DNA from 3 places in the Brevibacillus agri genome. Region 3 is predicted to be linked to each of the others. Evidence: predicted binding sites of a transcription regulator. Region 3 holds the regulator's gene; each other region holds the start of a gene.
The links. Region 3 encodes LexA, which represses DNA repair genes until DNA is damaged. Its sites were predicted from a motif close to CGAACATATGTTCG; they were not measured.

Region 1 (4,176 bases), 1.6 Mb from region 3:
GCCGTATTGGACGAGAAGTACGATGACGGCCAGGAGCGCCGTTTCTTTATTTGGGGTTACTTCCCGGAGAGTGTCGCCGATGCGGACAAGAAATACCACATCGGAAGTTTTCCGGTAGGGATCAGCCAGGCCCAAAAGCACCATATTATGCTCGAAACCGATGCCAAGACAGGGCGGCTGATTCGTTTTGTCTACAAGCAGGCAGATGAGCAGTGGTCCACCGCCAAAACAGACAAGAGCCGGGATCGCAAAGGGGCGGAAGCGTTGTTGCGAAGACTCGTGCCTTCCGGAAGCAACCAGTTGAGGCTTGCGGATGTCGGCACCGACAAATATACGACGCTGGTGGCCGACCCGCTTATCGGCGGCGTTCCTGTCTACCGGATCGGGCAGATGAAAGAAGAAGGGATGTACACGATTACCGCAAATGCGTGGACGGGCAAGGTCGAGGAAGTGATCGTACAGCGCCCGGACAACATGGTTTTCCCCGCTCGCGCCAAGGCGATCAATGAACAGGGAGCGATGGAGCGATTGCTGCAAGCCATGCCGCTTGAGCTGACCTACATTCACCAAAAGGATCGGCAAACAGGCGCGATGAGCTGGAAGCTTGGCTATGACCTGTCCTTCCGCCAGACCCGCTCGCACTGTTTTTGCGGGGGCGATGTGAAGATAGATACGACGTTGTATGTCGATGCGCTTACGGGACAGACGGTCGTAAAAGAATAGGGACAAGTAAAAAGAAAAAGCCGCACGCTCCAGAGAGAGCAAGTGCGGCTTTTTCGCATAGAAAGGACTAGGCGCTCGCTTCAAACCCGGTGATTTGATTCAGCGCAATTTTTTTGTCATCAGTCAAGACGAACTCCACGACGCCGTTTTTCATGCTGACGGCTTTAATGACACCGTTCAGGCTGTTGTCTATGGTCGAGCCGTCTGTATTGGTTTGCTTTTCCGTATAGGTGATGTTGAAGCCGATCATTTGGGCGTACTGCAGCGAATTGCTCATGACGCTGCTGTCCGGCCTGACGCTCATGCCCACGACCTGATCGAGCTTGACCGTCATGCCGTTATCGAGCGTAAACTGTGTGGCGCCGTCTTTCATGGAGAAGCCTGTGACGACCGCGTTGGCGATTTCATCTACTTTGGTGATGTCGTCTGTGGTCGCCGGATTGCCGTCTTTGTCTACTTCCTTGGTCGTCTTGTACGAGATTTCCTTGCCGATCATGTTCATGAACTTCACGCTGCTATCCAGCGCATTTCCGGTCATGCCCTGCGATTCCAGACCTTTGATGTCCGCGAGCGGAATCGGGGTAGACTCTCCGGCGATGCGGAAGTAGATTTTGCCGCTGTCCATGTAAACGGCGTCGAGCACGCCTTCCTTCGTCTCCGTCGAGGTTTCACCCGTCACCTCGTCTTTGGTCGTGAGGGAGTAGGTGGCGGTGCGGCCGATCAGCGACTCGTACTTTTCCAGTGTCAGCATGCTGTTGTTCGATTGCTCCATCAGCGTCGCCATTTTGGTGATTTTTTCCACCATGGTCATCATGCTCGTCTGCTGGATGAACTGGGAGTTGTCCATCGGGGACATCGGGTCCTGATGCTTCAACTGTTCCAGCAGCAGCTTCATGAAGGCGTTGTTGTCAAGCTCTGTGGTGAACTCCTTTTTGCCTTGATAGCTCATATGTGGTTGAATATAAGGATTATTTTTAACGGTGGTTCCGATATCTGACATGTCGATCCTCCCTGAAGGTGGCGAGTCTAACCGTACGTGCTTGTACACTACTACTTATTATCGGTATAATGTGTCGAAGGATGAAGACAAACATTTGTTCGAATTTCGGCTTATCATAGCCGGAATTGTGTTATAATGGAAATAGAAACAGTTATGCAACGAGGAGATGAACGAGGGAATGGACCGTTTTGAATTGGTATCGGAGTATCAACCGTCCGGTGACCAGCCGACCGCGATCGCCGAACTGGTAGCGGGGCTTCAGGCAGGCAAGCGGCACCAGACGTTGCTCGGGGCCACTGGTACGGGAAAAACCTATACGGCCGCCCAGGTGATTGCCCAGGTGAACAAGCCGACACTGGTGATGGCGCACAACAAGACATTGGCTGCCCAGCTATGCGCAGAGTTCAAGGAGTTTTTCCCGAATAACGCGGTGGAATACTTCGTCAGCTACTACGACTACTACCAGCCGGAAGCGTACATTCCCCAATCGGATACGTTTATTGAAAAAGACTCCAGCATCAACGACGAGATCGACAAGCTGCGTCACTCGGCGACCAGTGCCCTGTTTGAGCGGCGCGACGTCATTATTGTGGCGTCGGTATCGTGCATCTACGGCTTGGGTTCGCCGGAAGAATACAAGGAGCTGCTGCTGTCGCTGCGCGTCGGCATGGAAAAAGGACGAGACGAGATTTTGCATCGGCTGGTCGACATCCAGTACACGCGCAACGACATCAACTTTACGCGGGGGACCTTCCGGGTGCGCGGAGACGTCGTGGAGATTTTTCCGGCGTCACAGAGCGAGCAGGCGATTCGCGTGGAGTTTTTCGGAGACGAAATTGAGCGGATCACCTCCATTGACGTGCTGACCGGAGAGATTTTAGGGCAGCGCGACCACGTAGCGATTTTCCCTGCGTCCCACTATGTCACCCGCGAAGAAAAAATGAAGCTGGCCGTCCAAAGCATCGAGGCGGAGCTGGAAGAGCGGCTGGCAGAGCTGCGCGCAGCCGGGAAGCTGCTGGAAGCGCAGCGGCTGGAGCAGCGGACGCGCTACGATATTGAGATGATGCTGGAGATGGGCTTTTGCTCCGGGATCGAAAACTACTCGCGCCATCTGACGGGGCTTCCGGCAGGGCACGCTCCGTACACGCTGATGGATTACTTTCCAGAGGACTACCTGCTGTTGATTGACGAGTCGCACATGACCTTGCCGCAGGTGCGGGGGATGTACAACGGCGACCAGGCGCGCAAGAACGTACTGGTCGAGCATGGATTCCGCCTGCCGTCTGCGAAGGATAACCGCCCGCTGCGATTCGAGGAGTTTGAGCAGAAAATCAACCAGGCGATATACATCTCGGCAACGCCCGGCCCGTATGAGCTGGAGCACTGCCCGGAACTGGTGCAGCAGGTCATTCGCCCGACAGGACTGGTCGACCCGACGATCTCGGTGCGCCCGATCAAAGGGCAAATTGACGATCTCATCGGGGAAATCCAGGCTACGATTGCCAAAAACGAACGCGTCCTCGTCACGACATTGACGAAAAAAATGTCGGAGGACCTGACCGATTACTTGAAAGAAATCGGGATCAAGGTCCGCTACTTGCACTCCGACATCAAGACGATCGAACGGATGCAGATTTTGCGTTCCTTGCGATTGGGCGAATTTGACGTGCTGATCGGGATCAACCTGTTGCGGGAAGGTCTGGACTTGCCCGAGGTTTCGCTTGTCGCTATTTTGGACGCCGACAAGGAAGGCTTCCTGCGCAATGAGCGCTCCCTGATCCAGACGATCGGGCGGGCAGCCCGGAACGCCGAAGGGCGCGTGATTATGTACGCGGACAAGATGACGGACTCGATGAACTCGGCGATTCGCGAGACGGAGCGCCGCCGCGCCATCCAGCTCGCCTACAACGAGAAGCACGGCATCACCCCGCAGACGGTGAAAAAAGCTGTGCGCGAAGTGATTGAGGCGACAAAGGTGGCCGAGGAAAAAGCGGACTATTTGCCACACGCCGATTTCAAGAAGATGCCGAAGAAAGATCGACTGGCTGTCATCGAACGCATGGAAGAAGAAATGAAGGAAGCGGCGCGCAACCTCATGTTCGAGCGTGCGGCCGAACTGCGTGATTTGATTCTGGAGCTGAAGGCGGAACTCTAAGGAGAGGTTTTTTCATGCCATTGGAACATATTGTCGTCAAGGGCGCGCGTGCCCACAATCTGAAAAACATTGATGTAGTGATTCCGAGGGACAAATTCGTCGTATTGACGGGTTTGTCCGGCTCGGGAAAGTCTTCCCTTGCTTTTGACACGATTTACGCAGAGGGACAGCGGCGCTACGTGGAGTCTCTCTCTGCCTATGCCCGCCAGTTCCTCGGGCAGATGGACAAGCCGGATGTGGATTCGATTGAAGGGCTGTCGCCCGCTATTTCCATCGACCAGAAGACGACGAGCCGCAA
Region 2 (4,176 bases), 120 kb from region 3:
ATCGCCTTGTTGAGATGGCGCATGGCTTTATCGAAAAACATCTGGTCGAAGGCGCCCTGATCGAACTTCCATTCAATGAAGTTTTTCAACGAATGCAAATCTACCCACGCATCCTTCGCTTGCGGGTTGCGGTCAGGCACTTCGCCCGTGACTTCTCCTTCGTAGACCAGCTTCGCCATCTCTGCCGGGTGCATCCCGATCTGATAGGCGATCTGGTGTAGCGCTATTTTCATGGAATCCCCCTGCTCTGTCCATTCTGGTTTCAATTATTCATCTATTTTGCCAGTCTTTTTCCTCCATGCCAACCCCTGCTCTCTCCGGCGAAAAAGGATTTCCGCTTGCGTCCGCATTTTGATAGAATGAACGCACAAAAAGTCACGACGCTGGAGGATTACAAGTCATGTCCACTTCCGATAACAGACCGCGCAAGCAATGGTACCGCAAAAAAGTGGTCTGGATCCCGCTTTTGTTTGTCGCCTACGTCTTTTTCGTCAACAGCTCCTACCTGGCTGCTCCGCCTGCCGGCTCTCCCTTTTTGCTCGCCCACCGCGGAATGACGCAGACCTTTCACATGGAAGGGCTGACGAACGAGACGTGTACAGCCGAACGAATTTACCCGCCGGAGCATCCGTATCTGGAAAACACGCTGCCGTCCATGAAAGCCGCCTTCGCAGCAGGTGCCGACGTCGTGGAATTTGACGTCCACTGGACGAAAGACGGGCAATTTGCCGTGTTCCACGACTGGACGCTCGGCTGTCGCACGAACGGCGACGGCGTCACCAGAGATTTTACCCTGGCCGACCTGCAGAAGCTCGATATCGGCTACAACTATACGGCAGACGGAGGACGCACCTATCCGTTTCGCGGAAAAGGCATCGGGCTGATGCCGTCGTTAACCGATGTGCTCAAAGCGTTCCCCGACGAGTCTCTGCTCATCCATATCAAGAGCAATGATCCAAACGAAGGACAGGCGCTCGCGGACGCCTTGCAGGCTCTGCCAAAAGAACGGCTGGAAAAGCTGACAGTCTACGGAGGCGACGAGCCGATCGCCGCCGTGAAGAGCCAAATCCCGGAGCTGCGCGTCATCTCGATGGATACGATGAAAAGCTGTCTGATCCCGTACATAGCGGCGGGCTGGTCCGGTTACGTTCCCGACGCCTGCGCCCACACCCAGCTCCACATTCCCGATCAAATCGCGCCATGGCTGTGGGGTTGGCCGAACCGTTTCATGGCGAGAATGGAAGCAGTAAATACGCGCGCCATCCTTGTAGCCGGAAGCGGCGATTTTTCCGCAGGCTTCGATACGCCTGCTGACCTCGACCGGGTGCCTGCTACGTTTACGGACGGTATCTGGACGAACCGGATTGACCGGATCGGACCTGTTTTTCCCGAAAAATTCGCAGGGAACTGAAACGATTGCCAAGCATATTCGTAAATACGAATATAAACCGATCCTACACGACGACTGGGAGTGATGGAGATGTTAAAAAAGCTATTGAAAAATTTACTGGGTAATCACTCGACTTCTTCCCACAAATACCGGAAATACAGCAGCAGCGACTACAAGTATCGCAAAGGATACGGTTCCAGCCACGGACATCGGCACGGGCATGGGCACTCCCATTACGGCAGCTCCCACTACAAGCGGAAGCACTCCAGCAGAAGTTTTTTCAGCAGCTAGGCGGTCCCGTCCCTTGCATGCGCACGCGTAAAAACACTCTGTTTGCCTGACAGCAGAGTGTTTTTTGTCGTTCATACGGTCATTTAGTTAACATAATAAATATTATGTCTCGTTCAAACAAACGCCTTCCTATGCTACAATATGGAAAAGGAGCGTGCACAAATGAACCCTTCCAAATCGTTTTACTATACAGTCGATCACGCCATGGTGGATGAGTACAAAAAAATGCTCGACTTGATGAAAATTCCTTACACGATCGAAGCCCCTGTCGCTTTGCTAAAGGAGGGAGCCGATCAGTATTCGTTCGTGTTCCCGAACATGCCGGGCCGTCTGTACCAGATGGTGAGCAAGCTGTTCAAGGGCGAGGGCAAGCCTTATCCGCAATAGGCAAGCTATCCGGGCAAAAAAAAGGACCCATTTCTGGGTCGAAGATAGGAAGTGGAGAGAATGCATGCTATGTAATATATACTAACATATCACGGTCGATTGTCAACGCTTTTTGGCAATTTTCTTGATTTCGTGTTAGGTTTTCTTACATAATATCTTTTTACTTCCTCATCCAAACGAAAAAGGAGGGCATAGTCGCCCTCCTTCTTTTGTGCCTGCCGCTAAAACTCCAAGCTCAGCCGCGCACATTCACGATCTGCTCCAGCTCAATCCATTCGCTTCTCGTTTCGTTGACCAACTGGACTTTGCGCGCTTTCGGATCGACCCACTTGACCACGCCCCACATGCTTTGCGTGTTGCCGCACTCGCCGTCCAACGAAACCCACCAGCTTACCGTCACCGCGTAATCCTCCATGCCCGAGTCGCGAAGCAAATACAAAAACGATTCGCGCTCCTGCTTCGTGACCCCCGGCGGAGTAGTGCGCTGCCGGGAAGCTTGCCGTCCCGCATAGCTAGTTCCGATCCCCACTTGCTTTCACCCACCCTAACCTGCACAAATCGTTGACGGCGCGCCTCATCTGGCGATCCGCCGCGATTGTGTTGATCTCTATTCCGTTCTCCAGCATTTTGTAGACACGAAGATGTACAGTTGTCAGCACCGGAACCCGCTTCATCACATTGTGGACGGGCACAACTATTGTCTCCAGCAAAAGCCTCACCTCGAACGTACGTTTGTATGTATTATATACGAACAACATGCGAACAAGCAATAAAAAAAAGCAGGATTTCCCTGCTTTCTACTGCGCGGCTTCCTGGGTGATTTTTTTCGGTGTTTTCTCCACGACGTCCAAAAACTTGCCAAAGGTGGAAGCGAGCGTCTGCTGGAACAGCATCCCGAGCACGACAGGCAGCGCGACTGTCGCCGGGAAATACGTAATCGCCATGACCGCTCCGGCACTGATGTTGCGCATCCCGCTGTTAAAGGTCAAGGTCACGATCACATCGCGCTCCCAGCCAAAGAGCCGGGAGATCCACCACCCGAGCAGGTAGCCCAAAATCGCGAGGAAAAGCACGACCAGCGCCATTCCCAGCAGCCTGGCATCAAAGGCGTGGAAATAGCTTGCGACCATCGAGCTGTTGATGGCAACGACGACACCCATGCCCAGCTTGGAAAACGGAGCGAGCTTGGGAGCCAACGTCTTTTTGACCCTCCCCTGCGAAAAATGATGCAGCAGCATCCCGGCAAGCGACGGCAGCACAATCATGTAAAACAGCCCCTGCATCATGTCCCACGTGTCCATCTCCACCTTTGCCCCGAGCAAAACGTACATGCCAAACGGAACGACAAGCGGCGAAATCATCGTATCTAGCAAAATAATCGAAAGCGTCAGGGCAATATTGCCCATGTAAATCGACGACCAGAGAAAGCTGGAGATCCCGGTCGGTATAAGTGCGGCCAACAAAAAGCCTGTGACGACATGCATGTCGTCCGGGTAGAGCAGATGAGCCACTCCCCAGGCGATAAACGGCATCAGCGCATGCAAAATCAGCAAATTGACGACGAGCGGCAGCGGCCGTGTCAATACTTTGGCAAATTCCTTGAACCCCGCTCCCAAACTCCCGGCAAAGGTCATAAAGGCAAACACCCACGGCGACAAAAAGGCATAGGGCTGAAGATGAGTCCCGGCCAACACGCCAATCGCCACACTGCTCGGGGTCAATACCGGCATTATTTTTTCCAATGACTTGTTTACTCTTGCTAAAACATCCACACTCTCCACCTCATTCGCTTCCGAAAACGCTCCACGGATCTTCTCTCACGGCTCAACGAAAAATCCCATCCTCTTATATTACGCACTAGGCAAGTTTATTTCCATAGTAAAGAGATAAACATGGTAAGACAAAGTGTCGAAAAAAATGATTTTATCCGCTCTTGCGCAGGCTGCCAGACAAATCGTTGCATACTTCTCTGTCATCGGGTAAAGCCTAAGGCAAGGAAAGGAGGTATTTTTATGAACGGAATGGATTGGGTAGAATTTATCCGCAAAACCGAAGATAAAATGTACCACCTCCATCGGGCCATTGATGGGATTTGTAATGAGCCGGAT
Region 3 (4,176 bases):
TGATCGCTTGCTCGGTCAAAGCGGGAAAAGGGATGATATACGGCGAGAGCCGCAGCAAAAACTGTTTGGCTTCGTTCTTTTCCTTGATGGCTGCGAGTGGCGCAAGCAGTTGTTTTTGTTCCTCTGTCATGCCGGGGAAGAGCTGGAACACGGATTCCTGGGCGATTTCTTTGCGGGCCCGGATGACGTTAGGGTCTGTGCTGCTTGTGTATGCGTTCAACAAGGTTTGCACCTGTGCTTTGATGAAGTGATAGTGGTGGGGTGAAATAAATGGTTGCATCTTTCTGGTTCCTCCTTGCAGCGTACTCCGTCAGGCGTGAGGAGTTGTGATGGTGTTTGTACCTTCTACTGTAAAAGGAGCGGAGTGCGCTGCAAAGGGAAAGAACGATTGTAAAAAGAACTCGGCATAGGAAAAGCACTGACCGTCTCGTGGACGCGCCAGTGCTTTTGTCTATTTGGCATACACAATCTTTTTGATCGTTTCCGTCGAGAGAAAGTACTGCTCGGCCAGCTCCTGGATGGAGGCGCCTTCGCGAAAAGCGTTGCGGATCGCGCTGTTGCGTTCATCCAACTGTTTTCTGCCGCCGGTCCGGGTCCCCCATTTGTGATGGGCCGTCTTCGGTTTCGGAATGTAGATGATTTCTCCCTGCACGTACTTTTGGATTTCTGCGATCAAGGTTTCTGGCAGCATGCTGGCTGCATTCACATATTTCATTTCCGCTCGCTCCTTATTTTTGAAGTGAAAAATAAGGGGCAAAGCCAGGAAATAAGAAATGAGATACGTTAGAGAAGGCGATGAATTGTCTAAACGACTGTCCACCTCATGCAAAGTATCGCCTTATTCCCAGGCTTTGCATGAGACGCTGCAGTATCTGGCAAACCAATTCCATTCACCAACCACACACCCCCTCGTTCGCGTTTTCTCCCTGCGCGCCGCCAAGTGCCCGCGCAGTAGTTCCCATTATAAATCATCTGTCCGCCATTTGCACCGCGGCTCTGGCGATTTTTTCGCCACGCGCGCGCCGTCCGCCTATGCGACAAAGGAGCGGGGGACTCTTTACCTGGTCACAAGAGTGCGGAGCTGTTCTTCCGTCCACTTTTCCACATCCAGCAGCGCCTGGTATGGATCGTCTCCCGGAATGTTAAAATAGGAGGCAAAAGCAGGTTCGGTTTTCAGGCCGTCTTGCTTGAGCTGGCGGATGGCGCGGAGGGCGTCAGCGCCACCGAGCAGCAGCAAACGGTGCTCGACGACCATGTGCCGATACGCATTTTGCTGTTCGACCGGGCGCGGTTGGGCAAACAGCTCAAACCAGAAGCCGCAGGCAAAAAACGCAATCAGGCAGGTGGGCACGCCTTGCACGAGCAGACGAGCTTCCTCGTAGCCTTCATACGCCGCATACGAAGCGCGGACGACGTCGGCAAACTGCTCGAGGTCGTGGCACTCGCAAATAATGTCCAGATCGCTGTCCGCAATGTCGATGTCCAGAGGGATCGTACCTGCGAGCACGGGATCGAACGCTTGCAGCCGCTGCATGACCGCGGATTGGGCGATGGCCTGGCCCGCAGCTTTTTGTTTCGGTGTCCCGTTGTGCAAATAAGAGAGGTCGCGCCAGTTTCGCGTCATAGTAACCCTCCGCTTTCGTTAAAATAGGCAGGTACTCCTCGCAGACGGCCTCACGGATTCGCAAAAGAAGAGTGCAACTTCAATCGGCTTTTTCTCGTATTACCTATGTGAGAGGAGTGCATAGAGAATGGATATTGTTCTTTGGATTATCGTGTTGGTGCTTTTCGCGCTAAGTATCGCCGGTATATTTTTGCCAGTACTACCCGATACGATTTTACTGTGGGCAGGCTTTTTGCTCTACCACTTTTTCATAGCCGATCCGGGAGCGGGGTTGCCAGCGTCTTTCTGGTGGGGGATGGTGGTGCTCAGTATCTTGCTGTACGGTGCGGATTTGTTGACCAACATGTTTTTCGTGAAAAAGTACGGCGGCTCCAAATGGTCTTCGGTGGCTGCGGCCGTAGGGATTGTTCTCGGAATCTTCGTGTTCCCGCCGTTCGGGATGCTGATTATGCCGTTCGTGCTCGTGGTGCTGGTGGAGTTGCTCGTGCAAAAGCAGCCGATAGAGAAAGCGGTAAAGGCAGGCTTTGGCTCGCTGATCGGCTTTTTGGGAAGCGCAGTTGTCAAAGTCGTGTTGCAGGTGAGCATGATCGTCTGGTTTTTCCTTGCCAGATAAATATAATGATAGAGACGAAAAAGGACAGCGGAGGCTGTCCTTTTTTCATGCGCTGGAACGATTAGTGGATGAGGCGATAGACGCCAATGACTTTTCCGAGAATGGTGACGTTGTCCAAAATGATCGGTTCCATCGTCGCGTTTTCCGGCTGGAGGCGGAAGTGGTTCTTCTCTTTGAAAAAGCGCTTGACGGTCGCTTCGTCTTCTTCTGTCATGGCGACGACGATATCGCCGTTGTTGGCGACGTGCTGCTGGCGCACGATTACGTAGTCGCCGTCCAGGATACCGGCGTCGATCATGCTGTTCCCGGAAATCCGCAGCATGTACACCTTGTCTGAAGTCACGATATTTTCTGGAAGCGGGAAGTACTCTTCGACGTCCTCAATCGCGGTAATCGGCTGCCCGGCGGTTACTTTCCCGATGACGGGAACGCGAACGACAGAGTCCTCGAAGTTGTCCTGGAAGCGGTCTTCCTCAGACAGCAGTTCGATGGCGCGAGGCTTGGTAGGGTCGCGGCGGATCAGCCCTTTCTTTTCCAAGCGCGCCAGATGACCGTGCACAGTAGAGCTGGAGGCAAGTCCGACAGCTTCGCCGATTTCGCGGACGGATGGAGGATAGCCTTTGTCCCGGACTTCCTTGCGAATAAATTCGATTATGGCTTGTTGTCTGCTGGATAATTTTGACATAGAGAGACACCCCTGATTTCTCGAACATGTTTTCCTATATTATACCATGGGAGCTTGCGTTCGACAAACATAAGTTCGATTTTGATGCGAACAGGAATTTTTGACAGGGTAAATGCATTTGATTCGACAGCATCGGCCAAATCTCGAAAAAAGCGCGGGCGGGCGGCCGGAGCCGTAAGTTGCAGCCGTTCCATTGTAATAGAGCCGGGCTAACTCCAAGTCGGCAAACAGTTCCATCGTCGCGGAGCCGGGCTTACGTCGAGCCACAAGCCGCTCCATCGTCGCGGAGCCGGGCTTACGTCGAGCCAAAAGCCGCTCCACTGTCGCAGAGTCGAGCTCACGTCAAACCGCCAGCCGCTCCAGTACCGAAGAGCCGAGCTTACGTCAAGCCACAAACCGCACCAACGCGGCACACTTGGACTTCTGTTCAGGTAGCAAGCAACCAGCTAGAAACGAGCTAAATCCACCCCAATAGAGTCGCCCGGCAGCGTCATCCGAAGCAAAAACGGCTGCGCACAGCAGCTCCGCGCGAATTTGCGAGACGGCGGTTTTTGTATTGACATGAACATATGTTCTCATTTATGATAGGGATACGAACTTATAGAACGTATGTTTGCAGGGGGTCATATTATGAATGCCATGTCTATCCATAACCGTTTCGAGAAAAAGCAGCCTCGCCGCGTCCGTTTGGGCATCACGAGAGGACAAGCTATTTTGTTTTTGCTGACGTTCTCTCTCTTTTTTTACTTGCTTACCGAACTGGTGTTTGCCTCTTCTGCGCATAAAGAGCCGCTAAAAGGAAAAGAAGTGACCGTTCGCTCCGGCGACAGTCTTTGGACGATTGCTGTGCGCCATCATCATTCGGAAAAGGTGGATGTGCGCGATCTGATTTTCGATATCAAAATGGCGAACAACCTCGACAGCAATCTCATTTATCCGGGGCAGACCTTGTTCATCCCGGAAACGGACTGATTCGAGCACTTGCCCGCCATCCGCTCTCTTGCCAGTTCCGACTGATATGATATAATAAAGCGGCATTACTACAGAGTGGGAGGAACCGGAACGTGGTATCTGACGCGGAAATTAAACGAATCAACGAACTGGTCAAGAAATCTCGCGAGGTTGGCTTGACTGACGAGGAAAAGCAGGAGCAAAAAGCTCTGCGCCAAAAGTACATCGATGCGGTCAAGATGTCGCTTCGAGCGAATCTGGATTCCATCCGCTATGTGGAAGATCTTGAGGAAAATCGTCCAA

Region 1: a site for LexA is predicted at 1,811-1,824, ahead of uvrB (excinuclease ABC subunit UvrB). Genes of this name have one in related genera too.
Region 2: a site for LexA is predicted at 2,790-2,803, ahead of BA6348_RS14530 (YolD-like family protein). Genes of this name have one in related genera too.

What each region holds. Positions count from the first base shown of each region.
Region 1 covers NZ_CP026363.1:1,131,856-1,136,031, forward strand. The annotation lists gene BA6348_RS05655 (hypothetical protein) at 1-723, shown strand, start outside; gene BA6348_RS05660 (flagellar hook assembly protein FlgD) at 791-1,723, opposite strand; gene uvrB (excinuclease ABC subunit UvrB) at 1,902-3,878, shown strand; gene uvrA (excinuclease ABC subunit UvrA) at 3,893-4,176, shown strand, end outside.
Region 2 covers NZ_CP026363.1:2,889,326-2,893,501, reverse strand. The annotation lists gene BA6348_RS14550 (hypothetical protein) at 1-233, opposite strand, end outside; gene BA6348_RS14545 (glycerophosphodiester phosphodiesterase family protein) at 401-1,411, shown strand; gene BA6348_RS14540 (hypothetical protein) at 1,481-1,681, shown strand; gene BA6348_RS14535 (hypothetical protein) at 1,844-2,068, shown strand; gene BA6348_RS14530 (YolD-like family protein) at 2,304-2,597, opposite strand; gene BA6348_RS14520 (bile acid:sodium symporter family protein) at 2,866-3,798, opposite strand; gene BA6348_RS14515 (hypothetical protein) at 4,081-4,176, shown strand, end outside.
Region 3 covers NZ_CP026363.1:2,765,923-2,770,098, forward strand. The annotation lists gene BA6348_RS13865 (FusB/FusC family EF-G-binding protein) at 1-280, opposite strand, end outside; gene BA6348_RS13870 (CD3324 family protein) at 452-715, opposite strand; gene BA6348_RS13875 (DUF4269 domain-containing protein) at 1,058-1,624, opposite strand; gene BA6348_RS13880 (DUF456 domain-containing protein) at 1,752-2,237, shown strand; gene lexA (transcriptional repressor LexA) at 2,299-2,922, opposite strand; gene yneA (cell division suppressor protein YneA) at 3,553-3,894, shown strand; gene BA6348_RS13895 (DUF896 domain-containing protein) at 3,987-4,176, shown strand, end outside.